4 regions of the Sporomusa intestinalis genome follow, and region 4 is predicted to be linked to each of the others. Evidence: riboswitches for the same ligand, from Rfam matches in the RefSeq annotation. Region 4 holds a riboswitch; each other region holds the start of a gene.
The links. Region 4 has a riboswitch for S-adenosylmethionine ahead of metK (methionine adenosyltransferase). Riboswitches for the same ligand answer to the same signal wherever they lie in the genome.

Region 1 (4,209 bases), 1.3 Mb from region 4:
TTCCAGTGCAACTTTTACCAGCTTTGGGTCCAACGCAGCCGCCGATGATAACAAAAATAACATTACGCTTGACCGGATTTTTCTGACTAGTACTATTGGCGCCGTGAAAACTACAGTTGGCGCCCAGGAGCTGAAGCTGGGGACAACCGGTTTCATCGTGGACAACGGCGCTATCAGCTTTGACGGTATAAAATTCGCAACGGCAGCCGGCGCAGTTAATCTTGTCGGCAACTGGGGCCGCCAGCAAAAGAACGGGTCGGCCGGCACAACGATTGACGTTGCCTCGCTGGAGGCGGCCGCCCAGCAGGGCAAACTCAATTATGGCGCCGGGTACGCCACCCTCAAAGACCGGGGGACTGTACATACAACCCTGGCAGAATACCTGTACGGCAATGCTAAATATCGATTTGATGACGGTTTTTCGCTGGGAGGCGAGTATGTTTATAACCAGCAAGCCGATGCAGATAAGACGGCCTGGGCAGCTGTAGCCACAATCGGTAATCAGGAGATTGTGGCCAGAGGCCAGAACAATATAGTTGTAAAATACTACCATGTTGATAAAAACTCGATCAGCAGACTAACCTCCTATAGCCTGCAAAGCAAGGCTGGAGCAGGTGTTACTGAAGCATTTTCCGATGTGAGAAATTTAAAAGGCTTAAACGTTGCTTATAATTACGGGTTCAGTAAAAGCCTAAGAGCCTATGTGGCTTATCAAAAGCTGACTGACAAAGAGGCTGCTGCTGGTGACGACCGCGGTTATCAATATTACCGGGCGGCGGTTGTAGCCAATTTTTGAGTTATAACACCGGCCGGCAGCGGGCAAACATCATAAAAGAAAAATAGAGTCAGAGACTGGTCTCTGACTCTATTTTTCAAATTCGCTGTTAATCCAGGGCCTGGGCCAAATCGGCAATGATGTCCTCAACATCCTCAATGCCCACCGACAAGCGCAGCAGACAGTCGCTGATGCCTAACCGCTGCCGGATGTCTGCCGGGATATCGGCATGGGTTTGGACGGCGGGGAAGGTAATCAGGGATTCGACACCGCCTAAGCTCTCGGCAAACTGGAGAACTTTTATTTTACGCAGCACCTGCGCCGGCAGGCGGGGATGGTCCACGACAAAAGAAAGCATGCCGCCATACCCTGCTGCTTGCCCATCCTGTATTTCCTTGCCGGGATGATCCGGCAGCCCCGGATAATACACTTTGGTAACACTGGGGTGCGTGACCAGCCATTTGGCGACAATAAGGGCGTTTTCCTCATGCTGGCGCAGCCGGATGGCCAGGGTTTTTAAGCCGCGCAGCAGCAGCCAGCTGTCCTGCGGTCCGAGGATAGCGCCGGCCGCATTTTGGATGAAGCCGATTTTTTCACAGAGGGCAGGGTCTTTGGCTACTACCAGGCCGCAGACAACATCATTGTGGCCTGACAGATACTTGGAGCCGCTATGGACAACGATGTCGGCGCCAAGGGTTAGCGGCCGTTGCAGATAGGGGGATAAAAAGGTGTTGTCGACAATGACATGGATAGGCTTCCCGCTGCTGCGGGCAAGACCAACGATGGCTTTTATATCGGCGATTTTCATCAACGGGTTTGTCGGTGTTTCCAGCAAGATGGCTTTGGTGGCCGGCTGCAGCGCCTGTTGTACCTGGATCAGATCGCTGGTGTCCACGAAAGTGGCAGTGAGGCCAAATTCATTAAATAATTTGTCGACAATGCGGTAGGTGCCGCCATAACAGTCTTCGGTTAGGACAATATGATCACCGGGCCGGTACAGCATGAGTAGCGATGTAATGGCTGCCATGCCTGAGCCAAAGGCGAAGCCGGCATGGCCTTCCTCCAGGGCTGCCACTGCCTCTTCCACGGCTTTGCGGGTTGGATTCTGCGTGCGCGAATAGTCGAAGCCGGTACTGCGGCCAAGCTCGGGATGACGGAAGGTGGCTGTCTGATAGATGGGTGTACTGATAGCACCGGTAGTTTTGTCACTGACCAGTCCGGCTTGAACAACTTTGGTAGCAAATTTCATAGCGATCATCTCCTGTTTTAATAATGGTAAGAAAAAACAGCTCTTCCGCAAGAAGAGCCGCCTATATACGCTGATAACTCATCTTCCGGATTGCTCCGCTGGATTTAGCACCTTGCATAAATGCCGGTTGCCGGGTGTCATAGGGCCAGTCCCTCGACCACTCTTGATAAGTTGCTATTCAATTATTGGTTATTATTTTGTCATAGTTATTACCATTTGTCAATAGACATTTGTTAACTGGACGATGTTCTTTTTATTGACGGCAGTTCAAAAACCAGATATCATAATTGCAAAAGGGTACAGCTGTTTTGGGAATACAGGGGGAGGCACTGAGCGTATGACGGACGTAGGCGATATCCGGGCATTAATTACAAAGGCCGAAATAACCCATGAACTTACAAAGTGCGAAATGGTTGCGCTGTTGACAGATAATCAATATACAGCAGAATTTTTTGCTGCTGCCGACCGGGTGCGTCGGAAGTATGTGGGGGACGAGGTTCACCTGCGCGGTCTTATCGAATTTTCCAATATTTGCAAACAAAACTGTCTGTATTGCGGTCTGAGGCGTGACAATAACAAGGTAGACCGTTACCGGCTGGATATCGACACAATTATTGATTTTGCCGGCAAGGCAAAATCATACGGCTACCGCACCGTGGTATTGCAGTCAGGGGAAGACGAATGTTTTGATGTTGCTACGATGGTTACCATCATTAAGAAAATTAAGCAGCTTGGTTTGGCAATCACAGTCAGCGTGGGTGAAAAGCCCCGGGCCGTGTACCAAGCCTACCGGGAAGCCGGGGCCGACCGCTATCTGCTCCGGATTGAGACAACAGACAAAGCACTGTACGAGCAACTGGACCCGGGGATGAGCTGGGATAACCGGGTGCGATGTCTGCAGGATATAAAGGAACTGGGCTTTGAACTGGGCACCGGCTGTTTGGTTGGGCTTCCGGGCCAGACATTAGAGTCGCTGGCTGACGATATTCTTTTCTTTAAAAAGCTGGACGCCGATATGATCGGGGTAGGGCCGTTTATTCCTAACCCGGATACCCCGCTGGCCGCTGCGGCCGGTGGCACCTTCGAACTGAGCACCAAAGTCATGGCCATGACCCGCCTGCTGTTGCCTGATATTAACATTCCGGCGACGACGGCAATGGAGTCACTTCATCCCCAGGGGCGCGTACTGGCCCTGCAGCGTGGCGCCAATGTGGTTATGCCCAATGTTACCGAAGGGGAATACCGGCAAATGTACCTGCTATATCCGGGAAAAATCTGTATCAATGATACACCGGCCCATTGCCGGGGCTGTATTACCGGTAAAATACAGGGTATTGGCCGGCAAGTGTCTGAGACGTATGGATTCAGGCAAAAACATGCCTAGTAGAGCCAAATGGAGGAAATATCAATGACTAAACAGGACCTTATGAGTACAGGCAGGCATTTTTCCGATGCCGGCCTTGAGCTTATTGAGCATGCGGTGCGGGATATTAGTTTTGGTTCGCTTACTTTAGTAGTCCAGGATTCAAAGGTAATTCAGATTGAAAAGCTGGAGAAAATCCGGATCTGTGAGCAGCAGCCGAAAGCCAGCGGCAAAACTACAGTGAAGGCAGCAGACGGCGCTGCTTTGCGGACGCGGATTTTACAATCTGTCAGTGGCATGGAGTATGGGAAGGTTGCCATCCAAATTCAGGCAGGGCAAATTATTCAGGTGGAGCGGACAGAAAAATACCGGGTAGGCAAATTTACCGGACTCCACGGCGAAGGAATTTAAGCGTTGACACCTATAAAGTAATATGCTATCATAACTTACAAATATGGTACTCAGCAGTCTGAGGCCATTACAAGCGATTATGTGCTGATCAGAAATATACTGAAGGCCAAGGTCCGCTAAGCGGAACCCTGGTCTTTTATTTTCCTACAGCCTTTCTACAATCGCTGAGGGAGGGGTATGGATGACGGCACCCGGCTCGGCCCGTATTGTTTGCAGAAATTGCGCCAACCTTCTTGCCCGGTGGTGCTATCAGCGGTACTGGTGGTTCCGGCTGGTACGGGAACCGCTGCTGCTGGGGATGCGCCTTATGGCCTGGTGGCATGGAATTGATGCCCGGGGGCCTGCGGTCGGCAACCGGGAGTGCAACGGCTGCATCCGGTTTATGAAGAATGAGCTGGAGGAGAAGTCCGC
Region 2 (4,209 bases), 2.5 Mb from region 4:
CGAGCAGGGACGAAAGTCGGGCTTAGTGATCCGGTGGTACCGAGTGGAAGGGCCATCGCTCAACGGATAAAAGCTACCCTGGGGATAACAGGCTAATCTCTCCCAAGAGTCCATATCGACGGGGAGGTTTGGCACCTCGATGTCGGCTCATCACATCCTGGGGCTGAAGTAGGTCCCAAGGGTTGGGCTGTTCGCCCATTAAAGTGGTACGTGAGCTGGGTTCAGAACGTCGTGAGACAGTTCGGTCCCTATCCATCGCGGGCGTAAGAGACTTGAAGGGAACTGCTCCTAGTACGAGAGGACCGGAGTGGACGGACCCATGGTGTACCAGTTATCCCGCCAGGGGTAGAGCTGGGTAGCTACGTCCGGAAAGGATAAACGCTGAAAGCATCTAAGCGTGAAACCAGCCTTAAGATGAGGTCTGTCATTCGCAAGAAGTAAGGCCCCTTGGAGAAGACAAGGTTGATAGGCCAGGAGTGGAAGTGGAGTGATCCATGGAGCGGACTGGTACTAATAGGCCGAGGACTTGACTTTAAACCCTCGTTTGCATGAAGTGCAAACATCGATGATTATTGCGCAATGCTTATCTTCTGTGAAGTTTTCAGGGAATAAAGAGAGGAGAATTAGGAGGTTCCGCGCTCCGCTTGGAACTAAGCGATTCACGCAGGTTTCCGCGTCGCTATCGCTCCTAAAAACCTGGTTCTCTGCTTAAAAATCCAGTGACGATAGCTGTGGGGTTCCACCTGTTCCCATACCGAACACAGCAGTTAAGCCCACAAACGCCGAAGGTACTTGGCTGGAAACGGCCCGGGAGATTAGGAAGTTGCTGGTTGCAAAGCACCTACTGAATGTAGGTGTTTTTTATTTACCGTAAGTTTTGACTGTTTGCAAAAACTTTTTTTATTTGCCATATTATATTATAATAATTATTAGGTACAAACCGGCAATCTACACGAGGGAGGGTTAATCAAATGGCAAGCAAAATAGGCAAAGAGTTTATGGAGAAAACCAAGTACAAATTTGCCACACATTCTGATCAGGCCCGGGGCTTGCCACACCCGCCGGTGGAAATGGATATAGGTAATACCGGCTTTGTGATCGATCTGCCAGATCACAGTTCGGGGACGGCTGATATTTCCCTAACCCAGGCGATTCAGCATCGGACCAGTGTCCGTAACTATGCAGCCAAGGCATTGTCTTTATCTGAGCTTTCTTATTTGCTGTGGTGCACACAAGGGGTTAAGTCGATTGAACCGCATTTGGTCACCTTCAGAACCGTACCTTCAGCCGGGGCAAGACACGCCTTTGAGACGTATCTGCTAGTGAATCAGGTTGCTGGTTTGGAACCGGGATTATACAGGTTCTTAGCGGTTGATCACCAATTGGCCAAGCTAGAGGCCACAGGCAATATCGCCGAAATAATTACAGAAGCATGTCTGGGGCAAAAGTTTGTTAAGACAAGTGCAGTTACATTTATTTGGACGGCAGCTGCTTATCGTATGACCTACCGCTATGGCCAGCGCGGCTACCGGTATTTACACCTGGATGCCGGTCATGTCTGCCAGAACCTCTACCTGGCGGCAACCGCAGTGGATTGCGGCGTGTGCGCCATTGCCGCTTTTGATGATGATAAGCTTAATGCGGCACTGGTCATTGATGGCGATAACCAGTTTGCTGTCTATGTAGCAACTGTTGGGAAAAGAATATAACCCATGTAGTACCAGGCGATAGGGAAGAGGGAACCCACTCTTACTGACCAATAAAAATTCTTGACAGTTACATATACCTGTGTTACTATTACTCAAGAATAAAAAAAGAATACAGTATTTTTCATCAAGAGTTGGCTGAGGGACTGGCCCAATGAAGCCGCGGCAACCATCGCAAAGCGAACGGTGCCAATTCCTGCAACCTGTAAGGGTTTGGCAGATGAAGAATGCATAGTTTTTGAATTATGCCTCTTCGACTGCGAAGAGGTTTTTTATTTGTACAGCATAAAAGGGAGGCAGTTACTATGATTTCATTAACAGGATTGCAGAAGATATATAACGGCGATTCCGGCGCGGTAATCGCCCTTGATAATGTATCTTTGGCTATAAAGCAGGGCGAGATTTATGGCATTATCGGCAAAAGTGGCGCCGGTAAAAGCACGCTTATCCGCTGCATAAACCTATTGGAACGTCCTACCGCCGGCCAGGTATTTGTTGCCGGCCAGGAAATGACAGCGTTGTCGGAAGCGCAATTGCGCGATGCCCGTAAAAGCATCGGCATGATTTTTCAGCATTTTAATCTGTTGTCTTCGCGCACCGTGCTCGACAACGTAGCTTTTCCCTTGGAAATTGCCGGTATCGGTAAAGCGGAGCGGATAAAAAAAGTACTGCCGCTGTTAGAGCTTGTTGGCTTGTCTGACAAAAAAGATGTTTACCCGGCCCAGCTCAGCGGCGGGCAAAAACAACGGGTAGGCATTGCCCGGGCCCTGGCGAGTGAGCCCAAAGTGCTATTATGCGATGAGGCAACTTCAGCCCTTGACCCGCAGACGACAGAGTCAATTCTGGCTTTATTGAAAGATATTAATAGAAAGCTCGGCTTGACGATTGTTTTGATTACCCATGAAATGCATGTCATTAAGGCAATCTGTGATCAAGTGGCCGTAATTGAAGCCGGCCGGCTTGTGGAAACCGGGAAGGTGTTTGATGTATTTACCAGGCCGCAGTCAGACACCGCCCGTGAGTTTATTAAAGCCGTAGTAAATAATAAATTGCCGGAAGCCTTGGCCGAGATGGTATCAGACCAGCCGGTTGCCGGCAGCAACCTGGTTGTGCGCTTATCTTTTTTTGGGACGGCCACGAATGAACCTGTTATTGCCGGCCTAATCAGGCGTTTTGCCGTTGATGTCAATATAATCTCCGGCAATATCGACCATTTACAGGCAATACCTTATGGCACGCTGGTTATAGAGCTGTCAGGCAAACAGGAGGATATTCAAGCTGCGCTGCATTATCTGCAGGCCAGAGATTTAGGAACAGAGGTGATTGGATATGTCACAAGACATGCTTATGCTGCTGGCTGAGGCTTTTGGCGAAACAGTGTATATGGTAGCGGTTTCAGCCCTGGTCTCCGCCTTGCTGGGAATCCCGCTCGGGGTAATCCTGGTTATTACCGGCAAGGGCCATATAAAAGAGAACCTGGTTTTTAACCAGGCCTTAGGGGCAATAGTTAATGCTGCCAGGTCAACTCCGTTTATTATTTTGATGGTCGCTATTATACCTTTTACCAGGATTATTGTTGGTACATCCATCGGCACCAATGCGGCGATCGTACCTCTCACCATTGCGGCCATTCCCTTTGTCGGCCGGGTTGTAGAGTCAGCCCTCAAAGAAGTGGATGCCGGACTTGTCGAAGCAGCGCAGTCAATGGGGGCATCGCCCCGGCAAATCATCTTGAAGGTGCTTATCCCGGAAGCCCTGCCATCTATATTACTAGGGCTGACATTAATGGTAATCAGTTTGATTGGTTATTCGGCCATGGCTGGTGCAATTGGCGGCGGCGGTTTGGGAGACCTGGCGATCCGCTATGGTTATCAACGCTTTAGAGCGGATGTCATGCTGGCAACGGTTGTTATCCTGATCGCGCTGGTACAGATTGTCCAGTCCAGTGGCGACTACTTCGCCCATAAACTTAACAAACGCTAAACTATGGAAACAGAATACAGGGGGTATACGTAAGCATGGAAGCTATTATTGGCAATATTCGTGGCGGCGGTTACGCTTCAGCCAAGGCCCGGCAATTTACTGAATCAGTCATTAGAGAGATGAGCCGGATTGCGGCTGCCCATAATGCGATCAATCTTGCCCAGGGGTTCCCTGATTTTCCGGCGCCGGCAGCGATTAAACAGGCTGCTGTCAGGGCAGTTAATGACGATCATAATCAATACGCCATAACCTGGGGCACAAAAGGCCTGCGTGATGCTATTGCCGCCAAGGTGGAACGGGACTATGGCGTTGTTATCGACCCTGAACGCCAGCTTACCGTGTGTTGCGGAGCCACAGAGGGAATGATTGCCACCCTCCTGGCAATTGTTAACCCCGGCGATGAAGTCATTATATTTGAACCGTTTTATGAAAATTATGGCGCTGATGTAATCCTGTGCGGCGCGGTACCCCGGTATGTCAGCTTAACCCCGCCGGCATTTAATTTTAACCGGGAGGAGCT
Region 3 (4,209 bases), 1.0 Mb from region 4:
GCAATATATACCTCCTGCGCCGGCAGGCTGGCACTGATGCCCTGCCGCTCCATCGCCAGCAGCACCCGTTCAATGCCCAGCGCAAAGCCGGTGGCCGGACTGTCAACACCAAAGGCCGCCAGCAGCCTGTCATACCGGCCGCCGCCGCACAGGGGGAAGCCCAGGCCTGGTGTATAGCCTTCCAATACCATGCCTGTATAGTAATCGAAGTCACGAATAATCCCTAAGTCAAAATTAACATACCGGTCCACACCATAGCCGGCCAGCAGCCTGCGGATATCAGCCAGATTAGCCAGAGCCTGCCGGCTCAGGTCATTGTTTACCAGCCGGTAGGCCTTGCTAAGCATCTCCTCCTGGCCATGGAGCAAAGGAATTTGCTGCAGCAAAGCCTGCGCTCCCGGCGATAAGCCGCTAGTTGCCAGGATCTCACCCAGCCCTACTAAATCCCGGGCGACCATAGCGCCCTTGACCTGCTGCTGACATTGCGGTGTTAACCCGCTCTCGGCCATCAGGCCATTGATAAAATCCACCTGGCCTAAGCTGATTTGAAAATTAGCCAGACCGGACTCCAGCATGGTTTCCACGGCCAGCGCCACCACCTCGGCATCGGCCGCCGGCCCGGGCGCGCCTAACAGTTCAACCCCGGCCTGATAAAACTCGCACTGCCGGCCGGCCTGAGCCTGTTCGTGACGGAATACATTGGTCAGATAAAACAGCCGCAGCGGCAGCGCCCCTCCCTTCAGCCTGGTCGCGGCCACGCGGGCAATCGGCGTAGTCATATCCGGTTTAAGCACTAAAATACGGTTGTTGTTGTCGAAAAACTTAAATACCTGCTGATGCATATCACTGCCGGTACCCACGGTGAGGGTTTCAATGTATTCGAACGTTGGGGTGACCACCTCATCATAACCCCAGCGGGAAAACAGTTCCGCCAGTGAGCCTTCGACCAGCCGCTTCTGCCTGGCTTCCCGCCGCAGCAGATCCCGTGTACCATAAGGAATTTGCGGTACAAACTGATTTTTGTTCATTATCCCCACTCCATTTTTTAGTCAGCCTTTTTTCCTTCTAAATGATCCAGTACCGCTTTGTATCCGTCGGCACCGTAATACAGGCAGCGCTTTACCCGGCTGATTGTCGCCGTACTGGCGCCGGTCGACGCTACAATATCATCATAAATGACCCCTGCTTTTAATAAGCGCGCCACTTCCAGCCGCTGGGCCATGGCTTTGATCTCGCCGATTGTACAAACATCCTCAAAAAACTGATAACATTCCTCTTCATTTTGCAGCGACAAAATACCCCTGAACAACTGATCTGTCAGTTCATCTTTCAATTTGGGATTTACCGGCATGCTATGCGCCTCCCTGTAAATGACTTGCTATTGCTATGATTAGTTCGCTGTTAACCTGGATTTTCCTTCTTTAATCCTTTTTATCTTTATTTAATTAAAATGGGCTATATAGTAATAAACTTTGTCTTCTTCACGTAAATAATACATCAATAATCCTGTTGACAGATACATTTTGCCATGGTATCATAAATTTTGTAAATTAAATATACTCATCAAGAGCTGGCTGAGGGAATGGCCCTATGACGCCGCGGCAACCATCGCGCATGCGAACGGTGCCAATTCCACCAGGATTAACTCCTGACAGATGAAGAACTGGACAACAAGCCTCTTCACACTGTCGGAGAGGCTTTAATTATTGGCCACGGAGGAGGGAGGACCGCAACCACTTTGTCTGCTGTCAACAACCATATTATATTTTTATCCAGGAGGAATCATGTATGAAAAGAATAACCTTATTATTGCTTACAGCCTTATTGGCCTTAGCTACCTTCATCAGCGGCTGCGGCGGCAAAGAAACCCCGGCGCCGGCAGCTGCGGAAAAAACGACGGTTAAGGTTGGCGCTACCGCCGTACCCCATGCCGAGATTCTCAATGTAGTCAAACCTGCTTTGGAAAAAGACGGGATTAATCTGGTTATCGTGGAAATGAGCGATTATGTCCGTCCGAATATCGCCGTGGCCGAGAAAGAACTGGACGCGAATTTCTTCCAGCATATTCCCTACCTGACTAAATTCAGCAGCGAGCGTAAACTGGATCTTACCTACACCGCGGCCGTACATATCGAGCCCATGGGCATCTACTCCAAAAAAATCAAAAGTCTGAATGAGCTGCAAAGCGGCACCCAGGTTGCCATTCCTAACGACCCTACCAACGGCGGCCGGGCGTTAGCCCTGTTAGAAAAAGCCGGTATTATTAAACTGAAAGACGGCGTTGGGATTAATGCCACGGTAAAAGACATAGCGGACAACCCCAAAAACGTTAAAATCCGCGAACTGGAAGCCCCGCAGCTGCCGCGCGCCCTGGACGACGTTGCGCTAGCGGTTATCAACACCAATTACGCCCTGGAAGCACAGCTTGTCCCGGCCAAAGATGCGCTCTTTATTGAACAGAAGGACTCTCCTTATGTCAACATTCTGGCCATCCGCAAAGGGGATGAAACCCGCCCGGAAATTCAAAAGCTGACCAAAGCCCTGACCTCGGAAGAAGTAAAAAAATTCATCAACGACAAGTACCAGGGAGCCATTGTCCCGGCCTTCTAAATTATCAACAATACAGGTAAGGCTTGAACCCTTTCGCCCAGAAAGAGGTTCAAGCCTTTTTTCACGCAACCAGGCGTCTTTACACTCAGCGTTTCACAACACCATAGAGAAAAATGTCGGCAATATTGTTGGCATTCGCTTCAATCGAATCGGCCCGGGCATCGACAAAGCCCTGAAAAACCATCATTACAATGACACTAAACAGCCCGTGGGCCGCTTTATGCACATCACACCGGCGGATAGCCCCCTGCTCAATACCAGCCTGCAAAACCGTCTCCAGCACCCCAATGGTATGGCCAAACCGTTCGCGGTATTTTTCGCGCTGGGCCGCAGTAAAGTTTGATGCTTCCTCATGGCCCAGGCCGCGCATCTCGTGCATCAGTACCCGCCATAAATCAGCATTAGCGACATAAAATTCTAAAAAAACCTTAATTACTTTCTTTATTTTGATTAGCGGCAATTCATCAAGACCGGCCAGCCGGTTAAGCTCAGCTTCAAATTTGGCGCTGCGCTCTTTGACCAGGGTATAAAACAGCTGCTCCTTACTGGCAAAATAATTATATACCGTGCCTTTGCCGGTATCGGCCATGGCAATAATCTCATCGACAGTGGCCCGGTGATACCCCTTGCGGGAAAAAACAGTATAAGCGGCATCGAGTATTTGCTGTCGTTTCATATGGTTCCTCCTGTCACCCTGCCCACGTTAGCCTGGAAATGATCAGCGCCACCATGCCGATGGCCATCGCTAGTTTGAAGATAAGCCCCAATGCCTGACCGACCACAATACTTTTTGCCACTCGCCCGGCCTTTTCCGAGTTGCCTGTGGCAGCGTATTCCGCCAGATAGCCGGCGGCAAAAGAACCGCCCACGGCTCCGGCGATAGACCCCAGGCCCGGCATGATCCCGGTACCAAGAATCCCGCCGGCGATACCGCCGATAAATGCGGCCAGAACCGCCCTATTTGAGGCATTTTCCTTTTTTGCCCCTAACGCGCCGGCGACAAACTCAACCAGTTCCCCGGCCAGCACAGCGCCAAACAGAATAAGCAGGACCGTATGATTCATATAGACAAAGGATTCCAGATAACCATAGCCCAGGGCAATGAAAAAAATCAGCCAATTCCCGGGTAAGCCGATAACCGTTAAGCCAATGCCGATAACAGTCACAACAAGGACCAGTAAATTGATGGCTATTAAACCAGCATCCAAAGTATGCACTCCTTCTGCGCGCTGCCTTTACTTCCGGTTCAACGCCCGGTGGGCAATGTCTCTACGATACTGCATGCCGGCAAACTGTATCGCCGGCACCGCCTGGTAGACCTTAGCCACCGCGGCCTGAATGTCAGGGGCAACCGCAGTCACACCCAGCACCCGGCCGCCATTAGTCACAATCCGGCCATCCTGGCAGCCTGTCCCGGCATGAAAAACCAGGGCCCCCTGCGCCTCAGCCTGTTCGAGCCCGCTGATAGGATCGCCTTTGGCATAGCTGCCGGGATACCCGTCAGCGGCCAGTACCACACACACGGCGGCTTGGTTTGCCCATTCAAGGGTGATGTCTGCCAGCCGTTCATCGGCACAGGCTTCCATAATGGCAACCAAA
Region 4 (4,209 bases):
AATTTTGATTGTTATTTCCGGACCTTCCGGCACCGGAAAAGGTACTATTTGCCGTGAGTTGCTGCGTAGCAATCCCCGTCTGAAATACTCGATATCAGCCACTACACGCCCGCCGCGGGTGGGAGAGGTAGATGGGGTAAACTACCTGTTTACTGGCAAAGATCAGTTTAAGAAAATGATTGAAAACGGCGAATTGCTGGAATGGGCCGAAGTGTACGGTAATTTCTACGGCACACCACGCCAATATGTGCTTGACCAGCTAAATAACGGGTATGATGTCGTACTGGAAATTGATACCCAGGGAGCCATGAAGGTCAAGGATAATTTCTCGCAGGGTGTTTATGTATATGTTGTCCCGCCTTCCCTTAATGAGCTGGCTGACAGGATTTATAAACGCGGCACCGACAGCCCTGATGTGATTAGAAAACGCTTGCATTGCGTAAGCAGTGAGCTTAAGCTGGCGCGCAACTATCATTATATCGTGGTCAATGATCAGGTAGCTGCCGCTGTCCAAAGAATTGAAACGATAATCACTGCCGAAAAATACCGGGCAGAACGGAATATCGATTTAATCGACAGTCTCTACCGTTCAAAGTGTATAGGCACACCTTCAAGTAAAGGCTAGGGGGAAACATAATGATTAATCCATCTTTAGATGTTTTAGTAGAGAAAGTTGACAGTAAATACACACTGGTGGTGCTTGCGGCCAAACGGGCAAGAGAAATAATGGACGGAAAGCCGTCTTTAGCAGAATCAAAATCCAATAAGCCTGTTACAATTGCCCTGGAAGAAATAGCCCAGCGGAAAATAACCTACGAACGCACCAAAACCGGCATTAAATAGGAGGAAGCCATGTCCTCAGGTCAAACGATTGTCATGGGTGTTGCCGGCGGCATTGCTGCCTATAAAGCAGTCGATGTTGTCAGCCGTTTAAAAAAAACCGGCTGCAATGTTTATGTCATCATGACAAAAGCCGCCACTGCTTTCGTTACGCCGCTCACCTTCCGGGAAATCAGCGGCAATCCGGTTGTCACCGATATGTGGGAAGAGCCCAAAACCTGGAATGTCCAGCATATTGCCCTGGCTTCACAGGCTGATTTATTTTTAGTTGCCCCGGCAACAGCCAATATTATCGGCAAAATTGCCAATGGTATTGCCGACGATATGCTTACAACCACCGTCATGGCCACTACGGCGCCGGTTATGCTCGCGCCGGCTATGAATACAAATATGTTTCTCAATCCGGTCACACAGCAAAATCTAATTAAGCTAAAAAGCTTAGGTTATCATATTATGGAACCGGCCTCAGGTATGCTGGCTTGTGGAATCGAAGGACCCGGCCGGTTACCCGAACCGGCCGCGATTGTGGAGAAGCTCCTGTCTATCCTGCATCCCCGCCGTGAGCTGGCGGGGAAACGCCTGCTGGTTACTGCCGCCGGCACCAGGGAACCCATCGACCCTGTCAGATACCTTGGCAACCGTTCCAGCGGTAAAATGGGCTATGCCCTGGCCCAGGCAGCGGCAGCGCGTGGTGCTGAAGTTATTTTAATTTCCGGACCGTCCAGCTTGCCTGTACCGCCGGGCATTACCATAAAGAGGGTAGAAACAGCGGCGGAGATGCACAATGCCGTTCTGGCCGACTTTGACGCCGTTGATATCGTCGTTAAAGCCGCGGCTGTTGCCGATTACCGGCCTGAACTGGCAGCAGAGCAAAAAATAAAAAAAACCGGCCAGGCACTGACCCTGAATCTGGTCAAAAATCCGGATATTTTGCATGATTTGGGCCAGCGGAAAAAGCAGCAGCTATTAATTGGCTTTGCGGCTGAGACAGAAGGCCTGATCGAACATGCCCAGGAAAAACTGCGCAAGAAAAACCTGGATATGATTGTAGCCAATGATGTCACTTTACCTGGTGCCGGTTTTAATCTGGACACCAATATCGTAAAAATTGTTCACAAAAACGGCTTGGTAGAAGCACTGCCACTGCAAAGTAAACAGCAGGTTGCAGAAATCATTTTAGACAGAATTTGTGCTATGCTGACAAATTCTACTTGATTTTTTTTATTAATTCGATTAAAATTTGATATGAAAATTGCATACTCTATACTCATCAAGAGTTGGTGGAGGGACTGGCCCGATGAAACCGCGGCAACCATTTAGCATTATTCGGCTAAAAACGGTGCCAATTCCGGCGGCAAGACCGTAAGATGGGAGTGAAAGAAAAAATCACACCCCCTTGCGGGGGTTTTCTTTTTTTAAATATAACAGGGAGGGATACTGATCTTGGAAAAAAAACGCGTGCTTTTTACTTCTGAATCTGTCACGGAAGGCCATCCGGATAAGATAGCCGACCAAATTTCCGACAGTGTGCTTGATGCGATTCTGGCTCATGACCCGTCAGCCCGGGTTGCCTGCGAAACCCTGGTAACAACCGGTATTGTGCACGTAGTGGGAGAAATCACCACTAATTGCTATGTAGATATTCCCAAAATTGTCCGTGAAACCATCAAGAGTATCGGCTATACCCGGGCCAAATATGGTTTTGACGGTGAAACCTGCGGTGTGTTAACCTCGATTGACGAACAATCGCCGGATATTGCCCTGGGAGTGGACAAGGCCTGGGAAGCAAAACAGGGCGATATGGACGCGATTGAAGCCATTGGAGCCGGCGATCAGGGGATGATGTTCGGCTATGCCACCAACGAAACCCCCGAATATATGCCGCTGCCAATCGCTTTAGCCCATAAACTGGCCCGCAGACTGTCCGAGGTCCGTAAAAGCGGTGAGCTCGGCTACCTCCGTCCTGATGGCAAGACCCAGGTTACAGTTGAGTATGAAGATGGCAAACCGGTACGCATTGATACGATTGTTGTGTCCACTCAGCACAGCCCGGAAGTAGACCGCGAAACTATCGAAAAGGATCTAATCGCCGCCGTCGTCGTGCCGATCGTGCCCCAGGATCTGTTAGACGCCAAAACAAAATATTATATCAACCCGACCGGTCGTTTCGTGGTCGGCGGACCGCAAGGCGATGCCGGTTTAACAGGACGGAAAATCATCGTTGACACCTATGGCGGCATGGCCCGGCATGGCGGTGGCGCTTTTTCGGGTAAAGACCCAACAAAGGTCGACCGTTCCGCTGCTTATGCTGCCCGCTATGTAGCCAAAAACGTAGTTGCCGCCGGCTTAGCCGATAAATGCGAAATCCAACTGGCCTATGCCATCGGTATTGCCCGGCCGGTTTCCGTTATGGTAGAGACATTCGGTACTGCGAAAATTTCCGAATCGAAAATAGTTGAACTCATCAATAAGCATTTTGATTTAAGACCGGCCGGTATTATTAAATCCCTGAATCTCCGGCGGCCGATTTACCGTCAGACTGCTGCCTATGGCCATTTTGGCCGCACCGATGTCAGCCTGCCCTGGGAGCAGACCGACAAAGCGGAAATTCTGCACAAAGAAGCAAATCTGTAGCTAATTAATTAGCGGCCAATGGTAATACTAACAATGGTGGACACTCAAGTCAGTAACAAGGAGGTATTCCATTGGCTACACAGAAAAACACCAAACAATCCATCTACCGTGTTGGAGGCCTTAAAGGCGACCATTGCCGGGATCGTATTGAGCATACTTTGTCCCATCTTCATGGTGTCTCCTCAGTAAAGGTGTCCTTAACCAACCATCAGGTTGCAGTCACCCATGACGAAGCGGTTACTCCCAGCGGCTATATTGAAGAAACGCTGCAATCACTGGGCTATTCCATTCAGGGTTAGGAAGTGTGCTTATATGAAGCTTCGTTTTTCGCCGCTGCGCCGACACCGGGCCAGACGTTTTTTTAAACGTTTGCCAATGGACACTGGGTTTGACTGGGAAATGGCCGCTCATTATCCGGATAACCGCCAGCAGGTATTTGACAAGTAAAAAGCGAATATCTATTTATAATTAAAAAGGGGACTGCACAGTCCCCTTCTCTTTATTCGGCGATAAGTGGTGAGACTATGGCAAATACTGCCCAGATTATTGTTAACATTCCGGCCCGCGGCCTTGACCGGCCTTTTTCTTATACGATTCCGGCCCATCTGGACAATGCCCGGGTGGGCTGCCGGGTACTTGTGCCTTTTGGCAGCCGTAAGGTGGAAGGATTTATCATTGGCCTGGAACCGGAAAAAGCCGAAGGCTTAAAACCAATTTTTGAGATTTTGGATCAGG

Region 1: another riboswitch for S-adenosylmethionine. It lies ahead of ACZ481_RS05935 (trans-sulfuration enzyme family protein); the one in region 4 lies ahead of metK (methionine adenosyltransferase).
Region 2: another riboswitch for S-adenosylmethionine. It lies ahead of ACZ481_RS00795 (methionine ABC transporter ATP-binding protein); the one in region 4 lies ahead of metK (methionine adenosyltransferase).
Region 3: another riboswitch for S-adenosylmethionine. It lies ahead of ACZ481_RS17165 (MetQ/NlpA family ABC transporter substrate-binding protein); the one in region 4 lies ahead of metK (methionine adenosyltransferase).

What each region holds. Positions count from the first base shown of each region.
Region 1 covers NZ_AP042390.1:1,309,177-1,313,385, forward strand. Annotated here, with positions in the region: gene ACZ481_RS05930 (S-layer homology domain-containing protein) at 1-796, shown strand, start outside; gene ACZ481_RS05935 (trans-sulfuration enzyme family protein) at 885-2,024, opposite strand; SAM riboswitch class I at 2,100-2,197, opposite strand; gene hydE ([FeFe] hydrogenase H-cluster radical SAM maturase HydE) at 2,362-3,408, shown strand; gene ACZ481_RS05945 (YezD family protein) at 3,433-3,798, shown strand; gene ACZ481_RS05950 (nitroreductase) at 3,980-4,209, shown strand, end outside.
Region 2 covers NZ_AP042390.1:154,002-158,210, forward strand. Annotated here, with positions in the region: rRNA gene ACZ481_RS00780 (23S ribosomal RNA) at 1-534, shown strand, start outside; rRNA gene rrf (5S ribosomal RNA) at 716-832, shown strand; gene ACZ481_RS00790 (SagB/ThcOx family dehydrogenase) at 972-1,709, shown strand; SAM riboswitch class I at 1,828-1,933, shown strand; gene ACZ481_RS00795 (methionine ABC transporter ATP-binding protein) at 2,012-3,067, shown strand; gene ACZ481_RS00800 (methionine ABC transporter permease) at 3,036-3,689, shown strand; gene ACZ481_RS00805 (pyridoxal phosphate-dependent aminotransferase) at 3,725-4,209, shown strand, end outside.
Region 3 covers NZ_AP042390.1:3,633,778-3,637,986, forward strand. Annotated here, with positions in the region: gene hisZ (ATP phosphoribosyltransferase regulatory subunit) at 1-1,028, opposite strand, end outside; gene ACZ481_RS17160 (YerC/YecD family TrpR-related protein) at 1,046-1,351, opposite strand; SAM riboswitch class I at 1,558-1,662, shown strand; gene ACZ481_RS17165 (MetQ/NlpA family ABC transporter substrate-binding protein) at 1,789-2,610, shown strand; gene ACZ481_RS17170 (TetR/AcrR family transcriptional regulator) at 2,696-3,286, opposite strand; gene ACZ481_RS17175 (DUF456 domain-containing protein) at 3,300-3,818, opposite strand; gene purD (phosphoribosylamine--glycine ligase) at 3,846-4,209, opposite strand, start outside.
Region 4 covers NZ_AP042390.1:2,617,593-2,621,801, reverse strand. Annotated here, with positions in the region: gene gmk (guanylate kinase) at 1-625, shown strand, start outside; gene rpoZ (DNA-directed RNA polymerase subunit omega) at 637-843, shown strand; gene coaBC (bifunctional phosphopantothenoylcysteine decarboxylase/phosphopantothenate--cysteine ligase CoaBC) at 853-2,055, shown strand; SAM riboswitch class I at 2,105-2,214, shown strand; gene metK (methionine adenosyltransferase) at 2,284-3,474, shown strand; gene ACZ481_RS12280 (heavy-metal-associated domain-containing protein) at 3,546-3,773, shown strand; gene ACZ481_RS12275 (hypothetical protein) at 3,787-3,921, shown strand; gene priA (primosomal protein N') at 3,999-4,209, shown strand, end outside.